DNA from 3 places in the Paenibacillus sp. JNU01 genome. Region 3 is predicted to be linked to each of the others. Evidence: riboswitches for the same ligand, from Rfam matches in the RefSeq annotation. Region 3 holds a riboswitch; each other region holds the start of a gene.
What was found. A riboswitch is a leader RNA that binds a small molecule or an ion and turns the genes downstream of it on or off. The one in region 3 is predicted to bind cyclic di-AMP.
Positions count from the first base shown of each region.

Region 1: linked by a shared signal. The riboswitch ahead of NLBNIHML_RS27770 (C40 family peptidase) and the one ahead of NLBNIHML_RS17565 (resuscitation-promoting factor) in region 3 are both predicted to bind cyclic di-AMP.
Region 2: linked by a shared signal. The riboswitch ahead of NLBNIHML_RS03785 (C40 family peptidase) and the one ahead of NLBNIHML_RS17565 (resuscitation-promoting factor) in region 3 are both predicted to bind cyclic di-AMP.

Region 1 covers NZ_CP169723.1:6,297,071-6,307,058, forward strand. Annotated here, with positions in the region: gene NLBNIHML_RS27730 (hypothetical protein) at 1-194, shown strand, start outside; gene NLBNIHML_RS27735 (GNAT family N-acetyltransferase) at 300-848, shown strand; gene NLBNIHML_RS27740 (glycosyltransferase family 4 protein) at 1,258-2,388, shown strand; gene NLBNIHML_RS27745 (YkvI family membrane protein) at 2,521-3,576, opposite strand; gene NLBNIHML_RS27750 (xanthine phosphoribosyltransferase) at 3,781-4,362, shown strand; gene NLBNIHML_RS27755 (hypothetical protein) at 4,460-4,789, shown strand; gene NLBNIHML_RS27760 (hypothetical protein) at 4,909-5,127, shown strand; gene NLBNIHML_RS27765 (carboxymuconolactone decarboxylase family protein) at 5,269-5,598, shown strand; gene NLBNIHML_RS27770 (C40 family peptidase) at 5,698-6,162, opposite strand; cyclic di-AMP (ydaO/yuaA leader) riboswitch at 6,168-6,299, opposite strand; gene pelA (pectate lyase) at 6,718-7,680, shown strand; tRNA gene NLBNIHML_RS27780 (tRNA-Leu) at 7,844-7,928, shown strand; gene NLBNIHML_RS27785 (carbohydrate-binding protein) at 8,021-8,446, opposite strand; partial or broken gene xynC (glucuronoarabinoxylan endo-1,4-beta-xylanase XynC) at 8,447-9,715, opposite strand.
Region 2 covers NZ_CP169723.1:934,477-944,464, reverse strand. Annotated here, with positions in the region: gene NLBNIHML_RS03805 (WD40/YVTN/BNR-like repeat-containing protein) at 1-307, shown strand, start outside; gene NLBNIHML_RS03800 (nitrite reductase) at 535-1,155, shown strand; gene NLBNIHML_RS03795 (sensor histidine kinase) at 1,342-2,733, shown strand; gene NLBNIHML_RS03790 (response regulator transcription factor) at 2,823-3,530, shown strand; cyclic di-AMP (ydaO/yuaA leader) riboswitch at 3,696-3,829, shown strand; gene NLBNIHML_RS03785 (C40 family peptidase) at 3,835-4,308, shown strand; gene asnB (asparagine synthase (glutamine-hydrolyzing)) at 4,519-6,414, shown strand; gene NLBNIHML_RS03775 (multicopper oxidase family protein) at 6,709-8,298, opposite strand; gene NLBNIHML_RS03770 (metal-sensitive transcriptional regulator) at 8,448-8,768, shown strand; gene NLBNIHML_RS03765 (cation transporter) at 9,080-9,283, shown strand; gene NLBNIHML_RS03760 (glutaredoxin family protein) at 9,331-9,567, shown strand; gene NLBNIHML_RS03755 (four-helix bundle copper-binding protein) at 9,749-9,988, shown strand, end outside.
Region 3 covers NZ_CP169723.1:4,053,142-4,063,129, reverse strand. Annotated here, with positions in the region: gene glmU (bifunctional UDP-N-acetylglucosamine diphosphorylase/glucosamine-1-phosphate N-acetyltransferase GlmU) at 1-303, opposite strand, end outside; gene spoVG (septation regulator SpoVG) at 659-943, opposite strand; gene purR (pur operon repressor) at 1,132-1,959, opposite strand; gene ispE (4-(cytidine 5'-diphospho)-2-C-methyl-D-erythritol kinase) at 2,057-2,911, opposite strand; gene NLBNIHML_RS17590 (small, acid-soluble spore protein, alpha/beta type) at 3,061-3,237, opposite strand; gene veg (biofilm formation stimulator Veg) at 3,486-3,761, opposite strand; gene yabG (sporulation peptidase YabG) at 3,915-4,811, opposite strand; gene rsmA (16S rRNA (adenine(1518)-N(6)/adenine(1519)-N(6))-dimethyltransferase RsmA) at 4,871-5,773, opposite strand; gene rnmV (ribonuclease M5) at 5,778-6,323, opposite strand; gene NLBNIHML_RS17565 (resuscitation-promoting factor) at 6,479-7,663, opposite strand; cyclic di-AMP (ydaO/yuaA leader) riboswitch at 7,935-8,188, opposite strand; gene NLBNIHML_RS17560 (TatD family hydrolase) at 8,430-9,200, opposite strand; gene NLBNIHML_RS17555 (HD domain-containing protein) at 9,534-9,988, opposite strand, start outside.

The DNA of each region.
Region 1 (9,988 bases), 2.2 Mb from region 3:
CAGCAACAATAGACACCTCTCAATCCGATCTGACGGGATACATTGATTACGAGGTTCCTGGAACCAGTGTGCAGCGAAAGAGCCTGGTCGAAGTGTTGATGCAGGAGTTGGACAAGGAGATGGAGTTTGATACCCTTCATCTTACGATGTTGTATCGAAATCAGATTATTGATGAAGCCAGAATAGATGGGTAAAAGGCAACTGCCTTTTACCTTTTTTTGTTCTCATTTTGACGAAAAATTCATTTCCCGGTATAGTACCATTAGTTTAATAGAGCTCAGGAAGCGGAGGAGAACAATATGCACTCATTCAGGATCAGTAGCGAATATATTAACGATGGTTTTCAAGCGGTTCAGGCGAAGCCCGAAGATACGGAGGATGTGATGTCGCTGTTGGTGGAGACAGCCGAATGGTTACAGGGCCAAGGTTCTACCCAATGGAACGCTTTGCTTCAAGGTGAAGATTCACATGATACGGCAGGGGCAATTCGGCGCGGGGATGTGTTTGTATTTAAAAAAGGAGCTGACGTAGCGGGAATGGTCATCCTTATGGTTCAGCCAAGCCCGTGGGATATTCACCTCTGGGGTTCAAAAGCTTACGCCGAGGATGGCGCAATCTATCTGCATCGGCTGGCGATCCGAAGAAAATATGCCCAGAGCGGTCTGGGACGAGCAATATTGGAATGGTCCAGCAGCGGCATACACTTTGAAGGCAAACATACGGTTCGTTTGGACTGCGGAGCCGACAACGCAACGTTAAACGCCTTTTACGCGCGGAACGGGTATACTTTTCTGGGAGAGACTGATGGTTACAGTACATATGAGAAGCCGGTGGAGCTCCTGAGCTGAGCATGATGACTGTTCTCTGATTTTAATTTTAATTATTATCAAATATATATTGATGACAACTGCAAGTGGTTGACTGCTGGTTTGGTTTAAAGCTTTTGCTTCTGAGCGTCGTGTTTCATGAATATGTTGTATATACGAGTGATAACAAAAGCTTATCAAGTTCTGCTTAAATCGCGTGGTTTGAATAGCAAGATTTTGCTGTGTCTATCGTAATATAGATGTTCCGGCTGTCCTATGTCATAATGGATAACAGAGCCGTATCAGAGAAAACAAATGAATGAATGTGCATGCAATATAGGATGGGTAATTGAGAGAGATTCTCATTTTGTATCTTTACTGAACATATGTTCTGGTATATCATGAATGAAGATGTATGGAAAGAACGTAAGTAGAAAGGGGGAAACTAACAGTGAGATTGCTGCAGGCGCTTTTCTTTCCTCCGGAGCAGCCCGGAGGTGTATCCTCTATGATTCCTTATATGCAAGAGAGATTTACAACCCCAAGGTGGGAAATGGATCTGTTCTCGTTGCCGAAGCGGATTCGCAACAAGGGCAGGGAGGAAGTTCATTTCGAAACGTTTGACTGGACTGAATATCAGGATAGTCCTGTTGTCCAAAAATATATTCAAACTTATCGTGATTATCTATGGTGGACCAAGTTGCGTATTCAGAAGCCCTATGATCTGATTCATGCTCACCATCCCATTGCCGGACTTGCGATGAAAACGGTCTTCCCGGATACACCTCTCATTCAGACGATTCACTCCAGTTATGAACGAGAATTAATCCTTAATGGACGCATTGAAACGGACGGACCGGAGCATCAATTCCTGCTTGCGATATATGGTGAACTGGAACATCAGGCAGAGCGTCTCTTGACGGTGTCAGACTCGTTCCGTCGTTATCTGGCTCCCTACGTGAAGGAACCTGATGTCATCGGTGTGATTCCCAATGGATTTGATGAGAAGCGCTTTAAGCCGATTCCTCATGATAATGCGATACCACAGCTAGTGACGGTATGTCGGCTTGTTCCGGCGAAAGGATTGGATATTCTTTTCAAAGCCTGTGCGGAACTCAAGGGCAGAGGTCATGATTATGTGTTACATATTATTGGAGATGGACCGATTCGTCCTGATCTGGAAGAATTGGCGCAGCGATTAGGGATCTATAATGAGACCATTTTCTATGGTTACACACTGCACCCTGAGGAATTCATGCCATTCTTTGATATTTTTGTACTTCCTTCACGAGCAGAGGCATTTGGTTCCGTTTTCGCTGAAGCGGCGCTGAGTTGTCTTGCCCTTGTGGGTACGGATGTAGGTGGAATACCCGAACAGATCGAGAATGGTAGCAATGGGTTGCTTGTACCGGCAGAAGATCCTTTTGCACTGGCTGAAGCGCTTGAAAAGGTGATGCTTGATCCGGCATATCGTTATGAACTTGCCCGTTCAGCATGTGAAAAAGCCAAAACACATTACTCGCTCGGCAGATCAGTCAATGAGCTGAAGAAGATGTATCTACAGTTTCCCAGCAAGACCTAAAAGAGAGAACAAAAAGTGCGAGCCGCTGTGCTAAACAGCGGCTTTTTTTTCATGCAAAAGGTGTGCGCATGAGTGATGAATTGTGGTTATGAAGCAAACGTATGCACATATTCATGAAGTACATAAGCATGTTTATATATTTTTGCGTCCACGAAATGTACCCCAGCGGTTTAATACCAATTTGGCTGCCCAGAACAGTGCCATACTTCCGAAGATAGGGTAAAGGATAGATAGCAGAGAACTGAATCCAAACTGACTGAGTGAGTAACAGAGCAGCATAATGGTTAATGTAATGAAACGGGGATGAACGCGTATATGTTGTCTGAGTTGCAAGGTCATGCCATAGATATCCGCAACAAACGTACTGAATATTTCCATAAAAATAAGGGATACATATACAGATTGTACTGCCCATCCAAGTTGAAAGGCGATGCTGCCCATCGGAATTTCGAATTGGATGATGCCGGGCATCTGTGCCGACATGGCAAAATGGGCTGCCATTAGCATGAAACCTACGCCAATTCCACCCAATACTCCGCCCCACTTCAGCACATTCCGACTACGAATCTGGTTCCCTACAGGCACCAGAACAGCTTGAGCTAAAGCCAGATTAAATGAAGTGTACAACAGTGGAGACAGCCATACTTGAATAGGATTTGAGTCTGTCGTCAGTGTGATGAATCGGGAAGCTCCCGGATGATGGATGGTACTTGTGATCATGAGCAGAGATAACAGGAGCATCATAGGCACGACAATGCTATTCATTTGAAGGATAGCTTGGATGCCCCGACCGAGAAGCAGATATGTCCCTACAAGTGTGACGATTAGACCGGTCTGATAATGCAAACCGAGATGTTCGACAAAAACGGAACCTGCTCCGGCAAGCATGACACTGTTCACGCCAATGAGAATGAGAAGGGTCACCCAAGTGATCCATTTGCCCGCCTTGTGGCCGAATAAATGTTTGTTCAGATCCTCATAAGAGCGGGATCCGGTATCGTGGGCGATCAGCATCATTTTGGTACCTAACCAGACAAAGAGCATGGTGGATAAGCCTATGGTGACGGTGGCCCATTTGCCATACTGGGTAAAAAACTGCAAAATTTCCTGCCCTGTAGCGAAGCCGGCTCCGACCACCGTTCCGATGTATGTAAATGCGATCTGCAGCACCCGAAATGCCTGTTTCATGTGTTTCCCCTCTCAGGACCCTGTATAGTTTGGACATGCGGGTACCATGGTACAAGGTATGCTTGACCCACGAAAGTCATGACAATCGATCATGAGCTTTGGCTTGAATCGCGTCTGAAGGACAGCGTCCAGGCAATTTCGCTTGAACTTATAGATAGATATATGATACTTTTACCTCATAGGATAGGCTTGGGAGGTCAAATCATGGAATTATTGAAACAACGAATTTTACAAGAGGGTGTTGTCATCTCGGATCAAGTATTGAAGCTGGATGGTCTGTTGAACCACCAGATTGATCCTGCATTAACGATGGAGATGGGGCGTGAGTTCGCTGCCCGTTTTCGTGAAAGTGGAGTGACCCGTGTAATCACGGTAGAATCCTCGGGGATTCCGGTTGCGTTTGCCGCGGCCTATGAACTTGGGGTGCCACTTGTATTCGCCCGTCGCAAAAAAACACTTCTAGCTGATCCTGATGCTTACTGTGAACGCGTACCGTCCTTTACCAAAGGAATTGTAACTGACATTATGGTATCTCGCGAGTTCATTCATGAGAATGACCGTATTTTGTTCATTGATGATATTATTGCCAATGGAGATGCCGCTCGTGGCGTCATCAAAATCATTGAGCGTTCCGGTGCGGAACTCGTCGGATTCGGTGTTGTGGTAGAGAAATGTTTCCAGGCAGGGGCACGAACGATTCGTGAACAGGGGATTCCGGTGGAAGCCTTGGTACGCATTCGTTCCCTGAACGATGGGACGGTACAATTTGACGATAACGAAATGTGACATTTTAAAGGAATAGGGCCTATTTTTTGAACTATGCCTTTGCATGGCCGCTAATTTCATTTATAATGGGGTTATGTTAGGGAGAGGAGGCAACACCATGGGGAACCAACCGGCAACAGAACAATTCTTTAATGATAAGCTGGCGGAATCGAAAGTTCATTTTGAACGTGCCCTGGATTGTAAACATACGGAATTCGATGACCTTTATCCCTATATGATTGAACATCCTCAATTTTTCTGGTACAAACGCTATGTTGCCTGGTCAGAATTACTGACAATTGTAGGCTTATGCGAAGAGTTGTCCTTCTCTTGGAAAGAACAATTTACACCGCATCAAGTGGAGTACCTTGAAGAACGTGTGATGTCCGCCAAAGTGCTTGATTTTTGGTTCGAGAAGAACGACAGCAAAGAGCACGCGCAGCGGTAACTTTCAGTCGGGACATAATTTCGAATGACATGACAGTCCAATACAGTCACGTGAGACCTAAATGACTTTTCATTTAGGTCTCTTTTTGTAAATAAATTTGGAATATAGGAGCCATGAACATGATTAGTGATACAGAATTGGACGCCCTGCGTCTGTCAGGTGAGAAAGTCAGAGTAGTACGGGACGAGCTGGAATCGAACGATGTAACCGGGATTGTCGTTGCCTGGGATGGCGAGCAGGTACTTATCCGTCGTCAGAATCGACGTGTCGTCAAGTTGGATCGTGGTTACCGCTATCAGTTGTTCAGCGAACCCCGGCAAAGTCCACTTGGTGAGTAACAACGATCATTATGTCAGAAGTATGAGCGTACAAATGTTTGGAATTACCATGATTTCTTGGCATAATTGACTCACTCGTGAGAGAAGATAGGTACAGTGAAGAAATTCTGTAACTATAGCCGAGAGGGTGTGCTGCAAGACATGACATTGATGAATGATAAAGTTCATGCCTACAAGGATCAGATTGGAGCATTAAGTGATGTGCTGCCAGGTGTGGTGAAGTCGTATCATGAGTTTACCGGAGAATGCTTCCAACCTGGGGCGATTGATGCGAAGACCAAACAGCTCATCGCGCTTGGTATTGGCTTGTTCGCCAACAATGAGGTATGTACCTTCTATCATGTAGAAGAAGCACGTGCCAAGGGCGCTACAGATCAGGAGATTATGGAGACCGTTGCTGTGGCCGGAGCTGTAGGAGGCGGACATGCCCTGTCCCAAGGCGCGATGCGAGTGCAGAAGGCGCTGCATTAAGTGTAAGATGGAGGTAGTCCAAGGACTGTCCTCCTAAAGAGGAAATCAAACAAAAGAGGAGGTTCCGGTTGATCCGGAGCCTCCTCTTTGATATTATACCTACATTTTCCCTAACATTTTATCGTACATAAACTGTCCAGTTACCCGACGTGCTGTTACGTAACGATCATTGAAATAAGGATTGCTCATTTTGGTGATGCTTACCCCTTTGCTGCTGGATGCATGTGCAAATTGTCCGCCGCCGATATAAACACCTGTATGTGAAATGCCTTTGCCTGTTGTGTTAAAGAACACCAGATCACCTGTCCGAACATTGCTCTTGGCTACTGGAGTACCTGCTTTGGCTTGCTGTTGCGAAGTACGTGGCAATTCAATGCTGTATTTATTGAAAATATATCTCATAAACCCGGAACAGTCGAACCCGGCCAGAGTCGTGCCACCCCACTTGTAAGGAATACCTGTCATGTTGTTCACTACGGAGTTAATACTGCTTGCCTCTGTGCTTGTTGCCCCGGATGTAAATAGTACAGCCGCTCCAAAAATGGAGATAATCAGTTTTTTCAAAATCAATGTTCTCCCTTCGATGCCTACGGAGTTAGCTAAGGGTTCGGTAGAAGGTTCCCTATATTTCCTATGTATAAGAATAATTCACCCAAAATGGTTCCCCCGTTTTCAAACCTGAAACTCGGCAATGAATAATTAAGTTTTTGTAACTATTTGAAACTATATTGCATAAATGCGTAATTGTCAAACCCTTTTAAACCCCTTCGTAATACCTCAATGTTAGCGGAATTAACGATTTTATATGAAAGAAGGCGTCAAGTTTGGGTATCATTGATGACAAAAACGTCATTATTGATTCGTTTGAGACGAAATTGGATAAATAAATAAGTTTGTCATGAGTTAAAAGAACTATCCGTTATGTAGAATTTAAGAGATTATATTCATTAAGTTGCATATATTGACAATAATTGATTTTTTGCATATCATCTGATTATCCAATCCACATATTGGATAAAAATAGATTTTATTATGTTATATATTTAAATTAAGGAGGTTTAAGGACGGGCATTATAGGTAAGGTAGAATTGTGGATGTTATTACAATGAACATGGGAGAGTGTTACATTTGAAAGCAAAGAAAATAGTTACTTTTGTCCTGGCATGCGCCATGGTGTTCTCAACAGTTGGAATTGCAGTTCTACCTGTAGGGACGGTATCTGCTGCTGATGCATCGGGTACTACAGCGAGTATTTCAGATATTTTGAAGAACCAACTGCCGGATGGAGGTTGGAGAAAAGATTATAAACAAACAAGTGGAGAGTGGGCGAAGTCCACGATTGACAACAAGGCTACATATTCAGAAATTAGAAGATTGGCGAAGGAATTTAAAAAGACGAATGATCCACGCTACTCCACAGCTGCAATCAAAGGAATCAACTTTTTGATCAATATGCAGTATTCAAACGGCGGATGGCCACAAGTCTACCAAAGCTCTGGATATCACAAGCATATTACCTACAATGATGATGCAATGATTAATGTAATGATCATGCTCGATGAAGTAGCAACACGCAAAGGTGATTTCTCATTTATCGACAGTACACTTGCTAATCGCAGTAAAAATTCAGTTGCCAAAGGTGTGGAGGCGATTCTGAATACTCAGGTCGTCTCAGGCGGGAAGCTTACAGCATGGGGACAACAACATGATTCCAGTTCCCTTAAACCAGCGAGCGCAAGAATCTACGAAGTACCATCGCTGACAGCTGGAGAGAGTGTAACGATTGTTAAATTTCTGAAAACAAGGCCTGCTACCGCTAAAATTACCGCATCCATTAAAGGAGCAGAGGACTGGTTTAACAAGGTGAAAATTACGGGTTACAAGTATGAAAGGGCAAATGGTGATAGCAAGATTATCGCTGATTCCAAAGCAGCACCGATCTGGGCACGCTTCTATGAAATAGGAACGGATAGACCCATTTTCATTGGACGAGACGGGGTAGTTAAATACAAATTGAGTGACATTGATAAAGAAAGAAGAGGCGGTTATGCCTGGTATGGCAATTGGCCTTCCAAGCTGTAGTATGACTCCTTTTTGATGAACCAAATGATTAGTTGAAGGTAAAGCCCGAATGGACAAGCATGTCTGGTTCGGGCTTTCATGTTATTATTTTCAGTGTTGACATGATAGATTGGGCATGATATATTATTTCTTGTCGCCGAGATTAATCACGGAGATATAATATGCGGTCGTGGCGGAATTGGCAGACGCGCACGGTTCAGGTCCGTGTGGGCTAACCCCCCGTGGAGGTTCGAGTCCTCTCGACCGCATCGAATAAAAAGACTCCTCAAGCTAACGCATGAGGAGTCTTTTTTTGTTTGCATTTTTTGATATTATCCTAACATCAACTATACGGAATGTTTTATTGTGCTGCGGTAACATTAATGCTGTCAATATTCGGTCCTTCCGTTCCCGTTGTAACCACTTTCAAGGTATTGGTCCCGGTGTTCATGGGAACTTGTATTGTTTTTTCAACCCAAGTGGACCAGCTTCCCGTTGCTGGAAAGGGCTCATTGCTGATAACTTTGGTTCCGTTAACAAAAATGTCGAGGTTACGTGTTCCACTTTCCAGCGCATAACGAAACTTTACATTTTTGGTGCCAGTAATCGTATTGTTAATAGCGTTCCATTGAATGGTTGAACCAGTCATTGCATTGAAGTTGACATACCCGGAGCCTGTGTAACCGGGGTAGATCGTTTCAATGGCAGCTTCCGTAAGTGTTGTTCCGGTCTCTGCTTCATAAGTAGTGCCGCTGCCTGTATTTCCACCGTTATTCCCACCAGTAATGTTGGCAACAAATGTTGTTACGCTCTGAGCGGGGAGTTGTGCCGTGAAGGCTCCATTGGATACGGTAAGCGAGGCCCCGCTTGCCAGGTTGCGACTGCTGTCCGTAACCCATGAGGACACCGTGGAGGCATTACCATTCTGCAGAACGAATTTTTGGCTTGTGGCCGAAGTTCCACGGTTAATTGCCACGACGACTACTTTATTATCCCCTTTATAGGCTGAGACAAATGTGTTCGTATCCGGATTTTTCGTTGCATCGACTCGCAGGTAGCCAGGACGTACAAATTTGGAGAAATGGGCCATATTATATCCGCGTTTGCTTATGGTACCATCTTCTTTCATCGGACCATACTGTCTGCGGATGTACCACCACACATAGGCCTGGAAATCACCTTCCACCATGGCATTGTGCATGTGATAGGAAACCTCCAGTGCTTCAGGCCAGCGGTCTGCTGAGTTGTTGTCACTGTTCGGAACATATACCTCAGTCATCCACAGTTCTTTACCGGCTCCTTTTTGCTTAAAGAGAGGATAGGCAAAGTTCGAAATCTGGGTTCCATACGTATGTGCTCCCAGAATGTCCATGTTGGCAAGTGCCTGCGGATCATTCAGGATTGGATCGGATATGTTCTTCAAGTACTGGAAGGATTCAGGTGCCATGACTTTGGTACCTTGAATGGACCCGGCATTTTCTTTCATGAAACGAAGAATTTCTTGTGGAGTCCACCAGGTCCAGTCATGCGCGTAATCCGGTTCATTTTGCACAGAAATGGCATACAGATCTACGCCGTTATTTTTCATATAGGTTACAAAGTCATTCAGATGTTGCGCATATGCGGCATATTTGTCGTATTTCAAACGTTTGGCATTGGTATCTCCATTACGGTTGAACGTTTCCACCATGCTGCTCGGAGGATTCCACGGGGAGGCGAATACGATAGCTCCCTTCTCAATAGCCCGTTTCGCTGTGGCAACTTCACGATACCAGTTATTGGAATCTGGATCCACGTAGATCCTCAGAATTGAAAAGCCTAACTGATTCTGGTCATTACCAAAAGCAGTTTCACGTTGAGCGGGAGTCAGATCACCAATCCAGGCGGGAAGGTTAATACCGCCAAAGCCCTTGATCAGTTGTTTTTCCGAGGATAAATTAATGTTGGCATCACTTGCCGCCGAAACTTGTGTCGGGGTTAACATCAGGGGTAGTGCTGTTAAACAGGCCAATAAAACATTGATCGTTTTTTTGAATTTGAATTTCACTACTTTCATCCTCCTCGATAATGGTAAATGGTTACATAGAGAAACCGTGACCAGGGAAATAAAAAGAGCTGATAGTCTGGCATTTATTTTATGTAAACCCTTTCAAAACCCCCTTCCAAAAAGTATAGGAAAGAAATGAAACATATTAACTTCTTTCATTTGTTGATTCTACTAAATAATTGCCAAACTGAAAACCTGACAAATTACAGTATTTTTTCTAATTAATCTCTTTTTTCTACAGTTCAATGACATTTCTTGTCTGATTGTAAAGGTGAAAACGGG
Region 2 (9,988 bases), 3.1 Mb from region 3:
GGAATCAGGGCTGGTTCGCTATAATGTCAAGGGCAGAGATTTGGAACAAATCCAGATTACAAACGAGCCGGCATACGGAGTACTGTCTTTGTTCGATGGAGGAACGATTATCATGACAGAGAGTGGATTTTTAAAATCTACTGATTTGGAAATATGGTCTGACCTCGACGTAGACTTAAATGGTGAGATGCCTTTGGGGATCAAAAGTTCAAAACAAGATCCCAATCGGCTCATCATTGTGACAGATCAGTATTCGGTTTATGAAAGCAATGATGGTGGAGAGAACTGGTCTTTAGGGGAATCGTGAAAGAATAAACCTAGGTAGCTCCTTTATTATGAAAAAGAATTTAAATCAAAGTGTATATATAAAGAAAAAGCTTGATAATTATACTATAGGGGGGTATTCTAAAGTCATCAAATGCAACGGTGGACTTAAGTAAGAGTTGCTTTGATTCAGTCATATGAAATACATGAAGAGGGCAATAAACTAAACGCATTCTTTATAACATTAATTCGGTTAAAGGAGAAAAAGAAGTGAACAATGAAAGATTGATGATTGCAGTTTCCCCACCGGTTCAAGTAGGAGGAAGCTTGTTTACTGCAGTACAACTTTCAGCTATCAGTAAACTTATGGGTCCAGAGCAAAAGACCGAGATGACTCCGTTTAAACAATTTTATATTGAAATATCGGCTGAATCGGAAGGCGTCGTAACTGACAATCTTCGAAGCATTGGACTTGAGGTAAACCCTGCAGGTTATGCAACTAAGGCCTTGATCGCTTGTAATTTCTGCAGAGGGGCTGAAGATTCCGGACTAGACATTGCTCAAAAGTTAAATCAAGCTATAGCTGGGATATTGACACCGACACCTCTGAAGATCGGATATGCTGGCTGTGCACTCGGGACTAGTGAACCACTCTTGAGAGATATCGGAATCGTTAAAATGAAAGACAAATTCGATATGTATATAGGTGGAGATCCAAAGGGAATCAAAGCTTCTTTGGCTGAACTTTTTCTAGCTGGTTTAACGGAAGCGGAAGTGACACAAAAGGTAATGAAAATAATCGATTATTACAAAATTCATGCAAAAGGTAAAGAAAAATTCAGCAAGTTTTTGAAGAGAATCACTGCTGAAGAATTAAAGAGAATGCTTTAATTCTATAGTATTTGGCAAAAATAAAATTAAAGCACTGCAAGTGGGGAACCGTCTAATAACAAATGAAGTGCATACTACGTAGCGTGAAAAACAATTCGTCCTTTCTGAGTCAAAATAAATTTTATGAGTCGCCATAATGGCGACTGTTTTGTTTTCCTAATATGATTTCAAAAGGTGATATATTCGGTGTGGAATAAAATTCATTTAAAACTTAGCTTTACCATTTTCAGCTTGTTTATTGGGATTTTAATATTGCTAAGTATTGTACTTAACCTCATATTCACGAATTTTTTGTCATCAAAGGTACACGATGAAGCTAATGAGTTAGCAGCACATTTGTCTACTATGCTTGAGGAGCAAGGCAACAGTGCGGAACAAATGGCTGATTTTACAGGCGTCCAGATGTACATCTTGAGTTCACAAGGAAGATTCATTGAATCAAAGACTTCAGACGCCTCCATTTATCCTAACTATATCTGGGATAATCGCAAATTGTTAGAAGGGAAGAAGGTGGAAAGAGAATTCACTTTTAATAACGAACTTTACCTGCTTCATGGTATCCCCGTAACCACTAATCCAACGGTCAAAGGGATTTACGTGATTAGTTCTCTAGAAAATATGAAAGATTCGATCCAAACGATTAGAAATTTACTGTTTATCACTGGATTTGGAGCACTGTTATTAGCGTTGGGTTGCATATTTTTTCTATCCAAAAGATTATCGAATCCATTATTAAAAATTGAAAGTGCAACTCGCCAAATTGCCAAAGGAGAACTGAATCTTGAAATTCCTGTGGAAACTAAAGATGAGATTGGTTCATTGTCACAAGCCATAAACGACCTCGCTAAAGAATTAAAACAATATCGAGATAATCGTTCGGAGTTCTTTGCCAACGTCTCTCATGAATTGAAAACACCCATTACTTATATGGAAGGGTATGCAGACATATTGGCTAAAGATCTTGTGGAAAATGATGAAGAAAAGAAAAAATATCTACAAATCATTTCTGAGGAAGCACGACGTTTAAATGTAATCATAAATGATCTCTTTGAATTGTCTAAGATGGAAGAAGGTAAAATTGACTTGAAACTGATGTCTGTAGAACCCACTTCGATTATTCAAAGGTCTATAGATAAGGTTCAATTAAAAGCCCAAGAAAAAGATCTTACGATTCGAAGTAAGTTGAGTCCCGTACCCCATATTTTTGTAGACTCTAACCGACTGGAACAGATTATTTTGAATCTATTGGATAATGCCATTCGTTACACAGCCGAGGGGTATATTCAAGTTTCTTTAACTTCTGAATTAGAAGGGGTTGTAATAAGCATTTGCGATACGGGACCCGGAATTTCAACAGAAGAACTTCCCAATATATTTGAACGTTTTTACCGGGTTGAGAAATCCAGATCCCGGGCATATGGAGGAACAGGACTGGGGCTGTCCATTGTTCAAAGTCTTGTTTTACAACAAGGAGGAACAATTCATGTGGAAAGTAAAATTGGAGAGGGGACGCAATTTAAAGTGATGTTCCCGTCCATCACCTCTTCTTCATTAAAATCACACAGCTTCAAAATATAATATGTGAAACAAATGAGCTAATGATCGTTCAAATTTACGGTCAGAAACCGCATATTACTAAAGATTAATGAAATGGATGGGATGACCATATGAATAAATTGAAAGCATTAGTTATTGATGACGAATGGAACATGAGAAATCTGTTGCGAATTTATTTAACTAAAGAGGGTTTTGATATTACGGAAGCTCATAATGGAACCGAAGGACTGTCCTATCTTCAGAAAAATTCGTATCATGTCATTTTATTAGACGTTATGATGCCGGATATGGATGGATGGCATCTTTGTGAAAAAATCAGATCGTTTACTGAAACACCTATATTGATGCTTACAGCTCGAGGGGATGTGAAGGATAAGGTACATGGGTTAGGTGTCGGTGCTGATGATTATATGGTGAAACCTGTAAATTCTGATGAACTCATTGCTCGCTTGTTTGCGCTTGTTCGACGCTCTTCACAGTCTTTAAGCCTTAAAGAAATCGGTAAAAAAATCATGTATACTGACATGATTATTTATCCAGATCGAAGACAGGTTATGGTACTCGACACAAATCTGGATTTGACCCAAAAAGAACTTGATATATTGCTTATATTGGCCGAGAATCCACAAAGAGTTTTCTCTAGAGATGAAATCATTGAACGTCTCTGGGGAAGTGACTTTTTTGGGGATAACCGAGTCGTAGACACCCATGTGAAAAATATCCGGGAGAAGTTGCAGTTGGCTGGATTGGAACAGAACCCCATTCAAACGGTTTGGGGCATAGGGTATAAGTGGTTGTATAGTGTAGAGGAGCCTTGAACTTATAACTAGAATTCGGCAATACAAAAAGAACATGTGCTAAGAAGCGATCGCTCCCTAACTTCAGCAGGAGACGGTCGTTTCTTTTTTAGAATAAGATATACGAGAATTCCACATTAAATCCACACAATTTAACAATATAATACTCTATAGGTTACAAATATTTAACTATTTTTGCCGAATTTCGTATTGAAAACGGGGGAACCATTTGTTGGGTGAATTATTCTTGTAAGAAAAGAATATAGGGAGCCTTTAACCGAATCCTTAAGCTAACTCCGTAGGCATCTAAGGGAGGAACAAAAGTTTGAAGAAAGTCATTTTATCGGTTCTTGGAGCAGCAGTTTTATTTACCTCCACAGCAACAGGTGCATTTGCTAGTCAGGCAAAGCTAACAGAAGAAATAAAAGAAGTGGTTGGAACGCCATACCTTTATGGTGGGACAACAACATCTGGTTTTGATTGTTCCGGTTTTATCCTGTATGTTTTTAATAAGTTTAAACTAGATTTGCCGCGCACCTCTAGTATGCAAGCAGCAAAGGGATCGTTTGTAGAGAAAGAAGAATTACGCCCAGGGGATCTCGTTTTCTTCAATACGAATGGTCGCAGCATTTCACATGCGGGAATTTATGTAGGTAACAATCAATTTGCACATTCATCAAGCAGTAAGGGTGTTCGAATTAGTAGCTTATCTGAAAGTTATTATAAAACCAAATATGTAACAGCTCGTAGAGTGGTTAGCGAGCAGAACTATCTTAAAATGGTTAACGATAGTCATTAAAATGGACAAGCCCGTGGGTAATTCACGGGTTTGTCCATTTTGTTTAGCAACTTGCCTCGAACAGATAGAACCATTCTCCAGTGAACTAAACTAATAAATAAGTAAATAACTTATCTAAACTGTGATTTATGATATGGACGGTAATCTTTCACAGATTCCACATACATAAAAGCTAAACTAATCTTATATTGATTAGAGGAGAATAGCCCTATGTGTGGATTTGTAAGTTTATATAACAAATATCGTATGCCAGTAGATGCAAACATTCTGCAACATATGACCGACTCCATAGCTCATCGTGGCCCAGATGATGAAGGGATATATATCCATGATCATATCGGTCTGGGTTTTAGGAGACTAAGTATACTGGATATTGAGCACGGGGCACAGCCCATGACCAATGAGAACAAAGATATTTGGTTGGTATTCAATGGAGAGATTTATAATTATAAAGAGTTGAGGGATTGGTTGAGTCAGAAGGGGTATACATTTTATACAGATTCCGATACCGAAGTATTACTGAGGCTTTATGAGGACGTTGGAATTAAATGTGTCAACTATTTACGAGGCATGTTTGGGTTCACCATATGGGATCAAAGGAGTGATCTTTTATTTGCGGCACGGGATCATTTCGGAATCAAGCCTGTTTATTACAGTGAGACCGCCTCCGGATACATGATTGGCTCTGAAATTAAAACGTTGCTGGCTTCAGGTAGGATTGATAGGGAAGTGGATGAAAATGCTCTTTATCAGTATCTCACATTTCAATATGTACCTGAACCTCTAACGATGTTCAAAGAGATCCATAAACTGAAAGCAGGCCATTATTTGATTGTACAGAATAATGGAATGACCATCAGACCGTATTACGAAGTGAAGTTTGAGCCCCATGAAAGTAGGTCGTATTCCGATTTAGTAGAGGAAACACGATCAGTAATAACGGAATCTGTTCGTATTCATAAGAACTCAGATGTCCCTAGGGGAGCATTCTTATCGGGTGGTATTGATTCAAGCAGTTTAGTTGGTTTACTTCATCGCTTGGAGCCAACCCAAACATTCAGCGTTGGATTTGATATGCCGGGCTATAGTGAATTGGATGATGCTAGGAAGACAGCAGCCTATTTAGGGACTGAGCATCATGAAATTCGGATTAATGCCCGCGACTATATAGATATACTACCTTCTCTAATATGGCATATGGATGAGCCAGTAGCAGACCCATCAGCCGTGGGTCTCTACTTTGTATCGAAGTTGGCTAGTCAGCATGTTAAGATGGCATTTTCAGGTGAAGGTGCAGATGAATTTTTTGGTGGCTACAACATTTATCGGGAACCCTATGCTCTCCGCATGTTTCAGGGTCTTCCAGGTCCATGGAGAAGTCTTGCAGGACATCTTGGAAGATTAATGCCTACCGGCATGAAAGGCAAAGGATTCTTGGAAAGAGGGAGTCTTATTCTGCAAGAACGTTACTTTGGAAATGCGAAGATTTTTATGGATCATGAAAAAAGTAAGGTATTAGCACCATGGTTATCGGAGCAGGGAGTATGTAAACCAACCCAGCAGGTGACTAAGCCACTTTATGAACAAGCGAAGTTATATGATGAAGTCACACAGATGCAGTATATTGATATTCATACGTGGCTACGTGGGAATATCCTAATGAAAGCAGACAAAATGTCGATGGCAAATTCCTTGGAACTTCGCGTTCCCTTTGTAGATACCAAAGTATTTGAATTAGCTGCTACCATCCCTACAAAGTATAAAGTTACACCCACAGCAACTAAATTATTACTCCGTGATGCTATGAAAGATGTGGTTCCACCTGATGTACAGCAACGAAAAAAATTAGGTTTTCCTGTCCCAACGAGAGTATGGTTAAAAAGTGAATGGTATTCATGGGCTAGGAATCTGATTATGACAGCAGACGTAGATCAATGGATCAATAAAACGTATGTATTGCAGCTACTTGAGATCCATAAGGAAGGGAAATTGGATGCAAGCCGTAAATTGTGGACCATTCTTGTATTTATCTTATGGCATCAAATATATATTGAAGATCGTGCGTATTCCTTTTCAGGTCCATCTTCCAATAGAATGATATTGTAATAAAAAAGTCAGTAACGTCGCCAATATAGTTCTGAAATATCGTCCCCTCGGATTAGAGTTCATTTTAATGAGTTCTCTATACCTGGGGGATTTTGGTATGCTAGCTAATAGAAGAGAATGATATGCATTTAAGCGGAACAGTATCGCTTTTTTACAATTAAGGTGTTTCTAAAAAAATGCGGCAACCAATCCTCGGTTACATTCCGGGAAAGATCGCCGCATTATAATTTCTTCTGTTTATCTTTTAACGTATTATTAGCAGATCTTAATAAAGAGTAAATCAATGCTACTTATTTATTCCGCTACGTTCTCCACACTCGGATCAGGTGTATAGTTACTTTCATAATCTGTATACATGACTTCCGTTACCATTCCCGCGGAAGCATGATGCAAGTCATGGCAATGGAACATCCAATTTCCAGGGTTATCGGCTTCAAAAGCAACAACATAAGTTTCCCCTGGTTTAACATTTAGTGTATCTTTTATGATCGTTGATCCCTGATAGGATTGACCATTTTTACTTAGCACTTGGAAAAACTGTCCATGGAGATGCATAGGATGGTCATCCGTTTTGGACTGATTCACAAAAGTAACTTTGACCTTGTCACCTTTCTGGACTTTTATGACATCTGTATCCGGAAATACCTTTTCGTTTATGGTGTACACCATTTCTCCATCTTTCATTTCTGTATTTAAATTCATTGTCACGTTTTGATCAAATATCTGATTCAACGAAAATAATGAATCTGACATGTTACCATACTTTTCGAAGTCAAACACAGGAAGCGTAGCTGAAGCATTGGAATTGTCATTTTGAACTTTTGAACCTTCGTATTGGATAACGGCTTTCATATTTTGTTTCGGCGACTCAATTCCATGTTCTTCAAGTAGCCAGGAGCCTGGATTATCCGCTGTAAATTCAATATCATAACGTTCTCCAGGAGCTATAGAAAGTAATTGATCTTTTATCATCTCGGGTTCATTTATGGGCTGTCCATCCGACGCTATTACTTTAAAATTGTGGCCATGTAAGTGCATTTGATGACTGATGTATCCTGCATTAATTAAGCGAATTCTAACTTTATCGCCCTCTTTAACCATGAGTTTATCAATGGCAGTACCTGATTTCCCGTTTATCGTGTATAGGTCATACATGCTCATATCATGTCCGCCCATACCCGTAGTGTTCTCGTCCATGTTCATATCCGATCCGGACATATTCATTTCATTATGATTCATCTCTTTCATACCCATATTGTCGGAATCACTCGTATTCATGTCGCTGGAACTCATCCATTCATCTAACATGAGAGTATAGTCCCGGTCATAGTCATTTTTCAGTTCCTCAACAACAAGGGAACCGTACAAGCCTTTATCCACTTGGTTTACACTGTCTTGATGAGAATGATACCAATAGGTACCTGGTACATTAGCTTTGAACGTATACGTAAATGTTTTACCTGGTTCAACGGCATCTTGTGTAACGCCAGGAATGCCATCCATGTTATTCGGAACGGGGTAGCCGTGCCAATGAATGGAGACAGGCTGATTCAACTCATTTTTTAGATTGATTTTTACGTTGTCTCCAACCTTTACACGGATTTGAGGTCCGGGGACAGAATTGTTGAAAGTCCAAACAGGTAATATCTTACCTTTGGAAACTTCAAGATTGCTCTCTTGTGCGGTGATCGTAAATTCTTTGCCATTTACCACTGGAGTACTAGATGTGAATTTCACAGGACTGGAACCAGCCGAAGTAGGATTATTCGTGTTTGAATGATCCATTCCTTCCATTGCATTATTTTTAATCGCATTAGTACATCCCGTAGCGAGAATAGCTAAAGAACCAATTACGATAAACCTCTTTAAAAGCATCAATTTCATATTCTTTCCTCCACCGTTTTGTATTTGATTGGTAATAACGATAATAGTATAGAAAATATATGTAGAAATAATGTAGATGAATTTCATTTTGTATAGTATAGGGGGGCTATAGTATAATATAAGATAAAATAATGAGGAGTGATCGGAAAATGGGAGACCTAATTCAAGAGCATGAGTCATGCAACACGGAAGAACGCAGGAGCCATCATTCTGAGAAAACAAAGAATAATTTAATTAACCGACTTAACAGAATTGAAGGACAAGTTAGAGGGCTAAAAGGATTAATCGAAAAAGATACCTATTGTGATAATGTGCTGAATCAGATCTCTTCAGTCCAATCGGCTTTGAACGGTGTTGGAAAACTTTTGTTAGAGCATCACATGAAAAGCTGTGTAATTGAACGAATTCAGGAAGGTGAAAACGAAGTTATAGATGAATTGTTAGTGACCATAAATAAATTAATCAAATAGTGCTGTAAACAAAAGAGGGTTTGCAAAAACTCTTTTTTTGTTTACAGCTAAATACTTTGACAAATATAGTGAGGGGGGGTATGGTATTAATGAAGGAGGTGATGTACATTAAAAGTCATTCATTTGGACAATATAGGATGAAGTTAATGGTCCAATGACAAACAATCATTGAGGCCTAATGCTCCTATCCGCTGCAGGTGCACTTAATGGAGTCAACAAAGCATATTGAAGTAGTGAATGAATTAATCAAAAGAGTTCATGCCTCAATGAAATAACATATATTTAAACTCAATTAAAGGGGAGTATGAAAAATGGAAAATGTTACACTAAAAGTAAAAGGTATGTCATGTGGGCATTGTGTAAATTCAATTGAAGGTGCCTTAAATCAAATAGGCGTAGAAGGAAAAGTAATTCTCGCGGAAGGTAAGGTTGAAGTTAAATTTGACGAAACCAAACTAGAGTTTTCGGATATTAAAGAAGCAATTGAAAATCAAGGCTACGACATAGTCGAATAACATGATCTTCTTGAATCATTACTTCAAGTTAGAAGAAGGTGAAGCGTATGCATGTCGAGGTATTTACAACGCCAACTTGTGAAGATTGCAAAAATTTCAAAAAATTCTTAAATGATCATCAAATACCGTATACAGAGTTTAGTATAGCTGATCATCCAGAAAATGCTGTCCTTCTGCGCGAACGAACAGGTAAAAATTTGGTCCCTACAATTTTCATTGAAGGTAAAGTTTATTTCGGATTTGTCTTCAATCGTCAAGAAATTGAAAAAACACTTCTTGGATAAGAACCCTAAATGATATTTCGGTTCACTCCATCGATTGTGAAATGTGCACAGAATTATCCTCTTTCACACTCTAGAGTAGTAGATTATCTTCTGAAATGCCGCCATGAATAGAAATTTCTATATGGGGTAAATATAGAATAAGGGACTACCCTACTACTTTAGATACGAGAGGAGAATTATAATGTCACATCAAAAGTACAAAGAGTGTATTGAAGAGTGTTTAAAATGTATGGTTGCATGTAATCATTGTTATGTTTCTTGTTTAGATGAGGAGCATATTGGAATGATGAAAGAATGTATTCGCTTGGATCGTGAATGTGCGGATATCTGTGAATTTGCCGCTCATGCCATGTCGATCAATAGCAAATATGTTAAAGAGATATGTCTTGCTTGCGCAGACGCTTGTGAAGCTTGTGGGAAC
Region 3 (9,988 bases):
CGGTGTATCCCCACAGACCACAATTGTGGATCCTGCTTCGCCGCCAAGCAAGGATTTAACTTGCTGTACTGCATGTCCTGTGCCCAGTTGTTCCGCCTGGAGTGCATACTCCGCCTTGGAACCTAAAAATGACTGCACCGCTTCGGCACCATGGCCGACAACTACCACACTGCGTTCAACGCCTGCGCTGAGTGCTGCATCCAGCACATGTCCAACCATAGGTTTACCGCATACGGGATGCAGTACTTTGTACAATTTTGACTTCATTCGTTTGCCTTGCCCTGCGGCAAGAACGATTGCCATTCGTTTCAAAGTTAACGACCTCCTGTTCTGAAAAACCCATTGAAATGCATTGCTTATCTATATCCAATGAGTACCGTTCAGCCGGCTTCACGCCGGTCTTGTTCATCGCCTGCTGTCTCTGTAATCACACGTAACAACGCGGACACCAACGAAATGTGACCTATATGTATACGCCGTGTACCTGCGAGCTTAACCGAATCCCAATGATTCCTAAGATGCCGCCCTGCCACCAAGCGCACGATGCGCTTTTTATTCTCTGCTAATAAACTCAATACTGAATATATCTTATTCCGATCAAAAAGAAAAGAGAGCCATAAGACATGGCTCTCTTTTCCTTCGAACCCCAATAATGTTCTCAGGCACCTTCTTCAATGACTTCTTCCTCAGTTGCAGCACGATCGTATTCAGTCAGAACTGCTGCCTGAATCTTCTCACGCGTACCGGAAGAGATCGGGTGGGCGATATCACGGAACTCTCCATCAGGAGTGCGCTTGCTCGGCATAGCAACAAACATTCCGTTGTTACCATCAATGACACGAATGTCATGAACGACGAATTCGTTATCGATGGTAATGGATGCGATAGCCTTCATTCTCCCCTCCGAGTTAACACGGCGGAGTCTGACATCCGTAATTTGCATGTGTGTGTTCACCACCTTTTTCCATCAGAACTTGGTGTATAATTCCACACGGCATATACGAACTCCTTCTTTTTATAACCATAAAAATTTCCTAATTTCAGGAATTTTTTTATTTAATACACAATTCGACAACGTTAGTGCCAGGTCGATGGAAAAGACCCTTTAACGACATAACATTCGTCATCTTTCTACAGGTCAAAATAGTTGCCAGGCTTGACGGAAATCTGTCTGCTCTTGGCATCAACCGCTGTCAGCTTCGCGAGAGATACGTAATCGGTTAACAGCCGTTCTTCTGAATCTACAGAACCAGATTCCACCAGTACCCCTACCCCGGCAACTGTAGCATTAAACTCGGCCAAAAGATCGATCATTCCTTGCACCGTACCCCCAGCCTTCATGAAGTCATCTACAATAAGTACTCTGGAATGCTCACGCATCGCCCTACGAGACAGGGACATGGTATGCAGACTTTTATGGGACCCGGATACATAATTGATACTTACGGCCGATCCTTCTGTAGCCTGATGGTCCCTGCGTACGAGCACGACAGGCAGGTTAAGCTGGGCTCCGGTCGCATAAGCCAGTGGAATTCCTTTGGTTTCTACCGTCATAACCACATCAATATTCATATTGCCAAAGGCCGTTGCAAAGATCTTGCCGGCTTCATTCATCAATGCGGGCTGACCAAGCAAGTCGGACATGTACAGGTATTCTCCAGGCAAGATCCGATCAGGTTGCGCGAGCTGGGTCGAGAGCCGTTCCGCAAATGCAAGTGCCAGTTCTCGGGATACCTTCGGAATCCACCTTACTCCCCCGGCTGCTCCAGCCAGTGTATGCAGTTCTCCTGAGCCACCTTCTTCGAACACTTCCTTGATAATCGCCAAATCTTCACTAATTGAAGACTTTGCGGCACCATAACGTTCGGCAAATGTGGTGAGCGGAATAACCGTATGCGGTCTGGACAATAAGTATTGCGTCATTTCAACCAGCCTTGCGCTTCGTTTTAACTTCTTCACAGAGATCCATCCTCACGATCACGGAAACATCTAAATCCGAATAATTATTTAAAAATATACCACCTTTATACGTGTTTGTACATTATAAAAGCGAATTTCATGTCAACATACGTACAGCGTACACTTCTTTACAGAAACCACGCAGGCCATTGTATATCCGGGCAACCTTGGATTCTTTGGAGACCAGTCCAAATACCGTTGGACCACTACCAGACATCAACACACCGTCTGCGCCCAACCGAATCATGGCATCCTTCAGATGCTGAACTTCCGGATACAGCTTCAACGTTACATCTTCAAGCACATTGCCCATCTGGTCACAGACTTCCGTAAAGGATTGGTTGCGAATCGCCTGTTCCATTTTAGCCGCACTCGGATGACGAACAATCTTGTCACTGCGGAACCGTCCGTATACATCGGCTGTAGACACATTGATTGGAGGCTTGGCCAGAATTACCCAACATTGCGGCGGATTAGGAATGGGAGTCAACTTCTCACCACGGCCTGTAGCGAGTGCAGTCCCTCCTGTGATACAGAATGGAACATCCGAACCGAGTTCAGCTCCAAGCTCCTGCAGTTCGTGATCCGGTATATTCAATCTCCACAGACGGTTCAATCCACGCAGAGCTGCTGCTGCATCGCTGCTGCCTCCGGCAAGGCCGGCTGCAACTGGAATCTTTTTATCCAGATGAATATGGACGCCCGTACGTACGTTATAGCGCTCCTTAATCAGTCTGGCTGCCTGGAAAGCCAGATTCTTCTCGTCCAGCGGGATATAACCCGCCTGACTAGAGATGAAAATGGTATCTCGCGGCAGCTCCGACATTTCCAGCCGATCAGCAAGATCGACCATGGTCATGATCATTTCAACTTCATGGAATCCATCGCTTCTTTTATGTAAAACGTCCAGCATCAAATTAATTTTAGCAGGCGCTTTTTCGTAAATTTTCAAGGCGTTCACCCGTCCTCACCTTTTCCCTAAGACAACTTAACATATTATATCAAAATGGGGCTGTCAAGTCATTTCTATTCCGCATCTAAGGGGAAAAAGCGGGGTTGTCCCTGACGGATTTCCCCACTTTTCAATCTGCTTGAACCGGATTAAGATTTGCGGGCAGCCTGCTCAGCAAGTTGAATGGCTCTTTTCACCATGTTTCCTGCATCCTTGGCTTTGATTCCACCCCAACCTTCCTGTTGGACCGTATCATAGAAGCCCAGGTCTTTCGCGAGCTCATTCTTCAGATCCTCGGACATGACACTTCTTCTTCTGCGACTCATGAACCATCCTCCTCCAAAGTATCCATCATAATGTAATGAGTTCGTTCACGTTTTGGACATCTTGCATCAGGCCAATTGAAGTTTCCTTCATTGCTTAAGAAACTGCCCTTCACCTGTCCATATAGTATGCCGCGACCACCCCTCACTCATTCCTGCGTATGTATGGGTTACCTTAGAAGATAAATGGGTGATTTTGTAGACATAAAAAAGCGATCCACCCAAGGGGCGAATCGCCTGTACAACGATACTTACGTCTCCATATAGGAGCTATGCGTCTGGCTGCCCGGGTCAAAAACCATGACTTCCACCGATTCCGTAAGTATATCCGCATAACTATAAGATACTCGCTTGAAGGTTTCTTGCTCTTCATCAAGCTTAACAATAAAAACAGAAGGGTACGTTTCTTCCAATACACCCGTACGCTCAATGGTCTTACGGCGGCCACCATTAGCCCGCAGCATAATCTTCTGACCAATATGTGCATCGAGATTGCGTTTGATATCCAACAGCGTGTTTTTAGCCATTGTCGACGACCACCTCTTTTCTTGTCCATTATACCGGATTTTACAGTCATTGTCAAATCAAAACTAATTATTATATCAGCATCAAAAAGTTGTTGTCAATGAATTTTTTTGCAAACAAAAAAAGCCCCAAATTGGGACTTTAAATGGCCTACATCAGACTGCCGACGGGTTCACTTTTAGCGTAGATAAATCATTCAGCCCCGGCAGGCCTACCCGGTAGCTCCCCCGTGTCTCTACACCACCCACACCTTGGCTACCACTGATCGTATTGTGCAGCACATCATTCATGTTGACCGTTTCCCGTACCGATGTGAAGGAAGCCTTGGCTGCCACGTAGACCGGGTCAAGTGCATGAATGAGGATTCTGCCTGGAGAACTGGCAAAGTTCGCTCCAGCGCGCAGCAGTGCCTCAAAATGGGACTGACAGGCCCCTGCCACAATAGTGAGTGCATCCAGATGGCGTTCATATTGTCTGGCCACCTGAATGGCCGCCACAAAATTTTGCGAGTTCTTATAACTACCAAGACTATATAAGTCATAGGGCTGACGTGTCTTTAACACCCCGTCATGACCCGTAATGACCACGATATCTGGACGTACTTTGGGTAATAAACGGTATAAGGTATCTGCCATTGCCGATTCATGAACGTATTGTCCCTCTGCGGGAACACGAAGTTGCTCATAGAGATCCATACTTTTTTTCAAATAGTTCGGATCACCATCCAGATGAAGCACCTTTCCCGGCATTTCAAAATAAGCCGGCTCCTGTTGAGCAGACCAGTCCTGTACCAGACCTTCACGATTCCGCTCAGCCTGTTCCATACGAATCTGTTGCAGGCGGGAAAGGGTCTGATGTGCTTTAATATGCGCCTGTCTGGTCTTGGCGCTTTGCGGTTCGTAAGGAACCTGTATCAAATCGTCCACTGGGGAATCGGCAAGCAGCCGGAACTCAGTCCCTTTAATGACCGCAGCATCCAACTGAAGGCCTTCCACCCGAAAAGTCACATCGCCGCCGTATGACTTCCGAACGACCAAGTCTCCGATATTCATCAACGTAATCACCTCTACCCCATCGTATGGGCAGAGACCCGGTTTGGTTCATTCGAATTTTATAATGCTGCGCGTACCCCTGCTTCCCACATTACGGTGCTGAGTGTAGCATACTCCTGCAGACTTAACGTCTCTCCGCGTCGGGATGGTTGGATACCTGCCTGCTCCAGCAGAATGTCTGCCTGTTCCCGGTTCTCCTTTGTGAAGAAACGTGCCTTCAGGTTGTTCGAGATTGTTTTTCTCCGTTGGGCAAAAGAAGCCTGTACCACTTCGAAGTAGTGTGCTTCATCGGGAATCTCAACTGGTGGTTGCTCACGAACCTTCAGCTTAATGACAGCTGATTCCACATTAGGTTGGGGAATGAAGACCGTCGGTGGCACAATACACACAAGCTCAGGAATACTGTAGTACTGAACTGCGATGCTCAGACTGCCGTAGTCTTTCGATCCTGGTGCAGCAGCCATGCGTTCAGCCACTTCTTTTTGGATCATGACAACAATGCTGTCCACTGGCAGCTTCTCTTCCAACAGTTTCATCATAATTGGAGTCGTTACATAATAAGGCAGGTTAGCCACAACACTGACTTTGTCCACCGATGCAAAATCGCTTTGGAACAGTTCAGCCAGATCAAGCTTCAGCACATCACCATGATGCACACGTACATTCGGATAAGGCTGCATCACTTCTCCCAGAATGGGAATCAAGCGCTGATCAATCTCTACGGCTGTGACAGGACCCGCTACCCGGGCCAATCGTTCCGTAAGGGCTCCAATACCCGGTCCGATCTCTAAAGCGCCCTTGGACTCGTCCAAATCGGCTGCATTAACAATTTTGTTCAGTATATTTTGATCGATCAAAAAGTTCTGACCTAGACTTTTCTTAAATGAGAATCCGTGTCTTTGAATAATTTCTTTGGTTCGCTTGGGCGTTGCAATTTCTATCGTCTCTTCCATATCCTTCATATTCTCACAATCCTTCACGTTCAATTTGCGCTAATGCTGTAGAGAACTCTTCCCGTGTAATCTGAAATACACCGAGACGTTTGTGGAACTGCTTACCGTTACAATATCCGATACCCAGCAGATTGCCCATCTCCATGCGACGTGCAGCAGCCTGCGGATGCACAATAAGTCCTGCCGCGATCAGGTCCTCCCAATCGATCAGGCTAGGAGCGCCTTCGTATGAAGTATGTACGCGTGCCAGAGCATGACGGATCGCCTCCGGTGAGGCATTCTCCACCCCAATATCCCCTTTGCGTGTGGCATCGGCTTCCGGAATGAAAGCATGTTTGCAACCAGGCACCTTATTCGCAATGATTTTACGAATGCGTTCGCCAGCATGATCCGGATCTGTCAGTACAATGACTCCCCGTCTCTCCTGAGCAAGCGCAATCCGCTTCAGAATGCGTTGGTTAATGGCTGATCCACCTGTTTCTATGGTATCGGCTTCCACGGCCCGACGGATGGCTACCGTATCATCACGGCCTTCCACCACAATGACTTCTTTTATCATGTTCCATTTCTTCCTTTCTAACGCAAAAAGAAGAGGAATATCCTCTTCTCTGCCAAACGGCGGGGGAGACTGAATTCAGACCCCTCCGCCGCATATTCCGCATGAATTATTCATGCAACTATTTTATAGCATTCCCATTTCAAAGTAAAACGATTTTAGTTCGCTTCCGGCTTCACCGGACCGATCACGTAGACCGTCTTGCCTTTCTTGCGTCCAAAATTCAGGGCATGCTTCACACTGTCATAATATACGTCAATTTTGTTGCCTTTAATGGCACCGCCTGTATCTTCCGCACGACGGAATCCCAGACCTTCGATATATACCCACCAGCCAATTGGAATGACTTTGGGATCAACCGCGATGGTGCGCCCTTCCGTTACACGAGTACCGGAAGCTGTTTTGGTTCCAATGCCAGGCTCTTCGGAAGAGTAGGCAGTCATGGATACATTCTTAAGTACTTTGGAGTATTTAAAAGAAGTCCCGGATACGGTAATCACTTTGCTGCCCGAGGCAGATGTTTTCTTCGAGTTCGTTGTTGTAGCCTTCTTCGTTGTTGAAGTTTGAGCTGATACGGTCTGAATCTCTGGTTTTTTCACAACAGGTTTTGCTTTGGTGCCGACAGCAATCACTTTATCTACACGATTATTCGCGACAGATTTGCCGACCATTTTTTTGGAGACCAATTCTCCATCCTGAAATACCTTTTCGATGTGCTGTACAAGTGTGCCTTCTTTGCCGTTCACAACGACACGGTTATCCCCTTTGTACAAGCTAGGGTCAGCCGTTTTAATTACTTTGTAAGCGATTGGTTGTTCTACATCCACTGTACGCTTTGTTACGCGCACTACACGGATCTTCATATCTGCTTTGATCGCAGTTCCAAGCGCTGGATACACCTTATCATTACTTTCAACTTGAATACCTGATTTTTGAATTGCATCTTCTACGGATGAATCCGTTGTATACAGAGTCTTGGTGTCTCCGTCTGCCGTAATGTTAACTGGAACGGCCCGCTCAATAACGATTCGGTCTCCATCTGTAATCGCCCCGTTCATGGACATGGATACCTTGTCGTGAGGGCTGACTGTGATCGACTGCTCCTCCAGCATTTCCTGAAGCATTCCTGTACGAGTCTCTACCACCTGAGCTTTGCCATCAATAACCAGTGAAATTTGTTTCCCGGCCTGACCGTAAACGACTAACAAGATCATGATTGTAAGCGCAATTGAGAAAATCGCGATCAATGCCATTTGACGCATGTTCTCATGCTTCCACCGCAACGCGAAAGACTTACTGGATGATCGTGACTCATGGGTCTCTTCTGGTTGGAATGTGCCCACTTCTCCGTCCTCCTTCATAGCCTCGCCGTCTAAAGTAACGCATGATGTCTTTGACGTGACTATACCAAATTTTCTACAGAACACAGATCGGACCAACTGATCGGTTCTGCACCATGAATCAATCTTCGCAACATGATGTCATCCTCCTGAATACCTACCGTATGATGACAACATTTCTTTTATTCAAAAACAAAAAAGCCAAAGAAAGAGTGTAAGAGGAACTCTTTCGTGGCTTCCGAATGATTTTGAATATCGGAAATTCATGCACGAGGTTGCCTCTCTTTTTCCGCTTGCGAGGTTAGCTGTCGGGTTCGGGCGAAAGAGAGCCGCCCTATCTTGGGTCCCCCGCTCATGGCGGACGCCCTTGAATTCACCCCGAGACCCAAAGAAGAAATCAAATACGGCTTCGCAGTTCCCTTCGCTGCTTTTGGGTCAGCGAACGTTGCGCATCGGCCAAATACACCGATGTTTAAGCCCTATTGGTTCCCCCGCTCTCCGTTAACGGAGACTCAGCGAGACTGATTCATGAAAGTAATGTTGTTTCATCGGAAAGTGTCCCTTTGTTCATCCCCCGAACATCTGTCCAATTTTCCGCACAACAATTCACTGAAAAGATGATATCCTGTTTTGATGCATGTTGTAAAGCGTTGATCAAGTACGTTTTTCTGAATATTTGGTTAAAATATTGTAATATTCTTGATTTATTTGGATCAAAGGGCAAATTAACTCCGCTTACCTGCCTTTTTCACCTCATTTGCTCGTTTTTTTAACGAATTCCAAATCGTTCCATGGCATTTTTGGTGGTTATTGCAGCAATTTCCTCCACCGAAATGCCTTTAATTTCCGCAGCTGCCTCTGCAACCAGACGTACATGCGCTGTCTCATTTCGTTTCCCGCGATAAGGGTGAGGTGTCAAATACGGAGCATCGGTTTCAATGAAAAATCGGTCCATCGGAACCTTCGCCAGCACCTCTTTGGGTTGCTTTGCGTTTTTGAATGTAATCGGTCCTCCGAAGGAGAGATGGAAACCCATATCGAGACAACTTTTTGCTGTTTCCCAGCTGCCCGAGAACGAATGCATCACACCACCAACTTCACTCGCCTTCTCTTCACGCAAAATTCTTATGATATCCTCATGTGCATCCCGATTATGGATGACAATCGGCATGTTCACTTCACGCGCCAAGGCAATTTGTTGTCGTAATACGCGATGCTGTATTTCCTTCGGTGAAGTATCCCAGTGATAATCCAATCCAATCTCACCGATTGCCACCACTTTTTCATGCTTACATAAAGATGCAATCCACTCCAAATCCCCTTCCTGCATTGTGATCGCATCTACGGGATGCCAACCTACAGCTGCATATATAAAGTCATACGTTTCAGCGAGTTTCATTGTCGTTGGAATTGTCTCCCGGTTAAAGCCAATGTTGATCATGCGACCAACTCCTGCATCCACAGCACGCTGAATCATCTCCTCGCGGTCCTCGTCGAATTGTGGTGCATCCAGATGTGTATGTGTGTCGAACAGCATCATGTCTGTATCTCCCTTCATGTCGAAATAACGACTATCTTCTTTTAAAAATTTAATTGGTGAAATTCAAATTTTTCAATGACTCATACATAAAACATTTTGGGCAATCTGTATATTACATCATTACGTTTGTTTCTTCACAACTACAATATATAGAAGATATAAGGATATTCTGATCTACATATTGCTGATTGTGCTAACTTTGCCTACTTTCATTTACAAAATTATGTCGATCTACATATACTCCCCATTAAAGCAGATTACTGTATCATGAAAAATAGCTCTTTTTGAAAGTCTTTTGATATCTAAATTCTTCATTGGATTATACCCACACGATTACAAGAAATAGGGGCGTATATGTGACGGTAATTCATGAATAATCGCATCCACCTTGTTTTGCGGGTAATACAAATGATGTTTCCCCCGGTGAAGCCCGCTGATGGAACGGACAATGTCAGATACTTCTGACAACTCACGTAAATTGTCCTGTCGATCCAGAAGAAGAATCTGCTTATCCGTGGATTCATCCGGACGAAAAACATCATACGGATTATCGGAAGGAAAATCAATTTCAAGATCATATTCGGGATCAAGGCCTGCCTGTACAAAAGCTTCCCGAATCTCTTCTATTATTGTCAAGTCGACCTGTTCAAGCTCTACATACTTATATAACTTGCGATCCATAAAACGTTCGCATAACTCACTCAGAACAGTATCGTCCTCCTTTCGCCACTGTGTAAATGCCGTCTGAATTAATGCTTCATCCAACTGCAAATATTCATCTACGGATA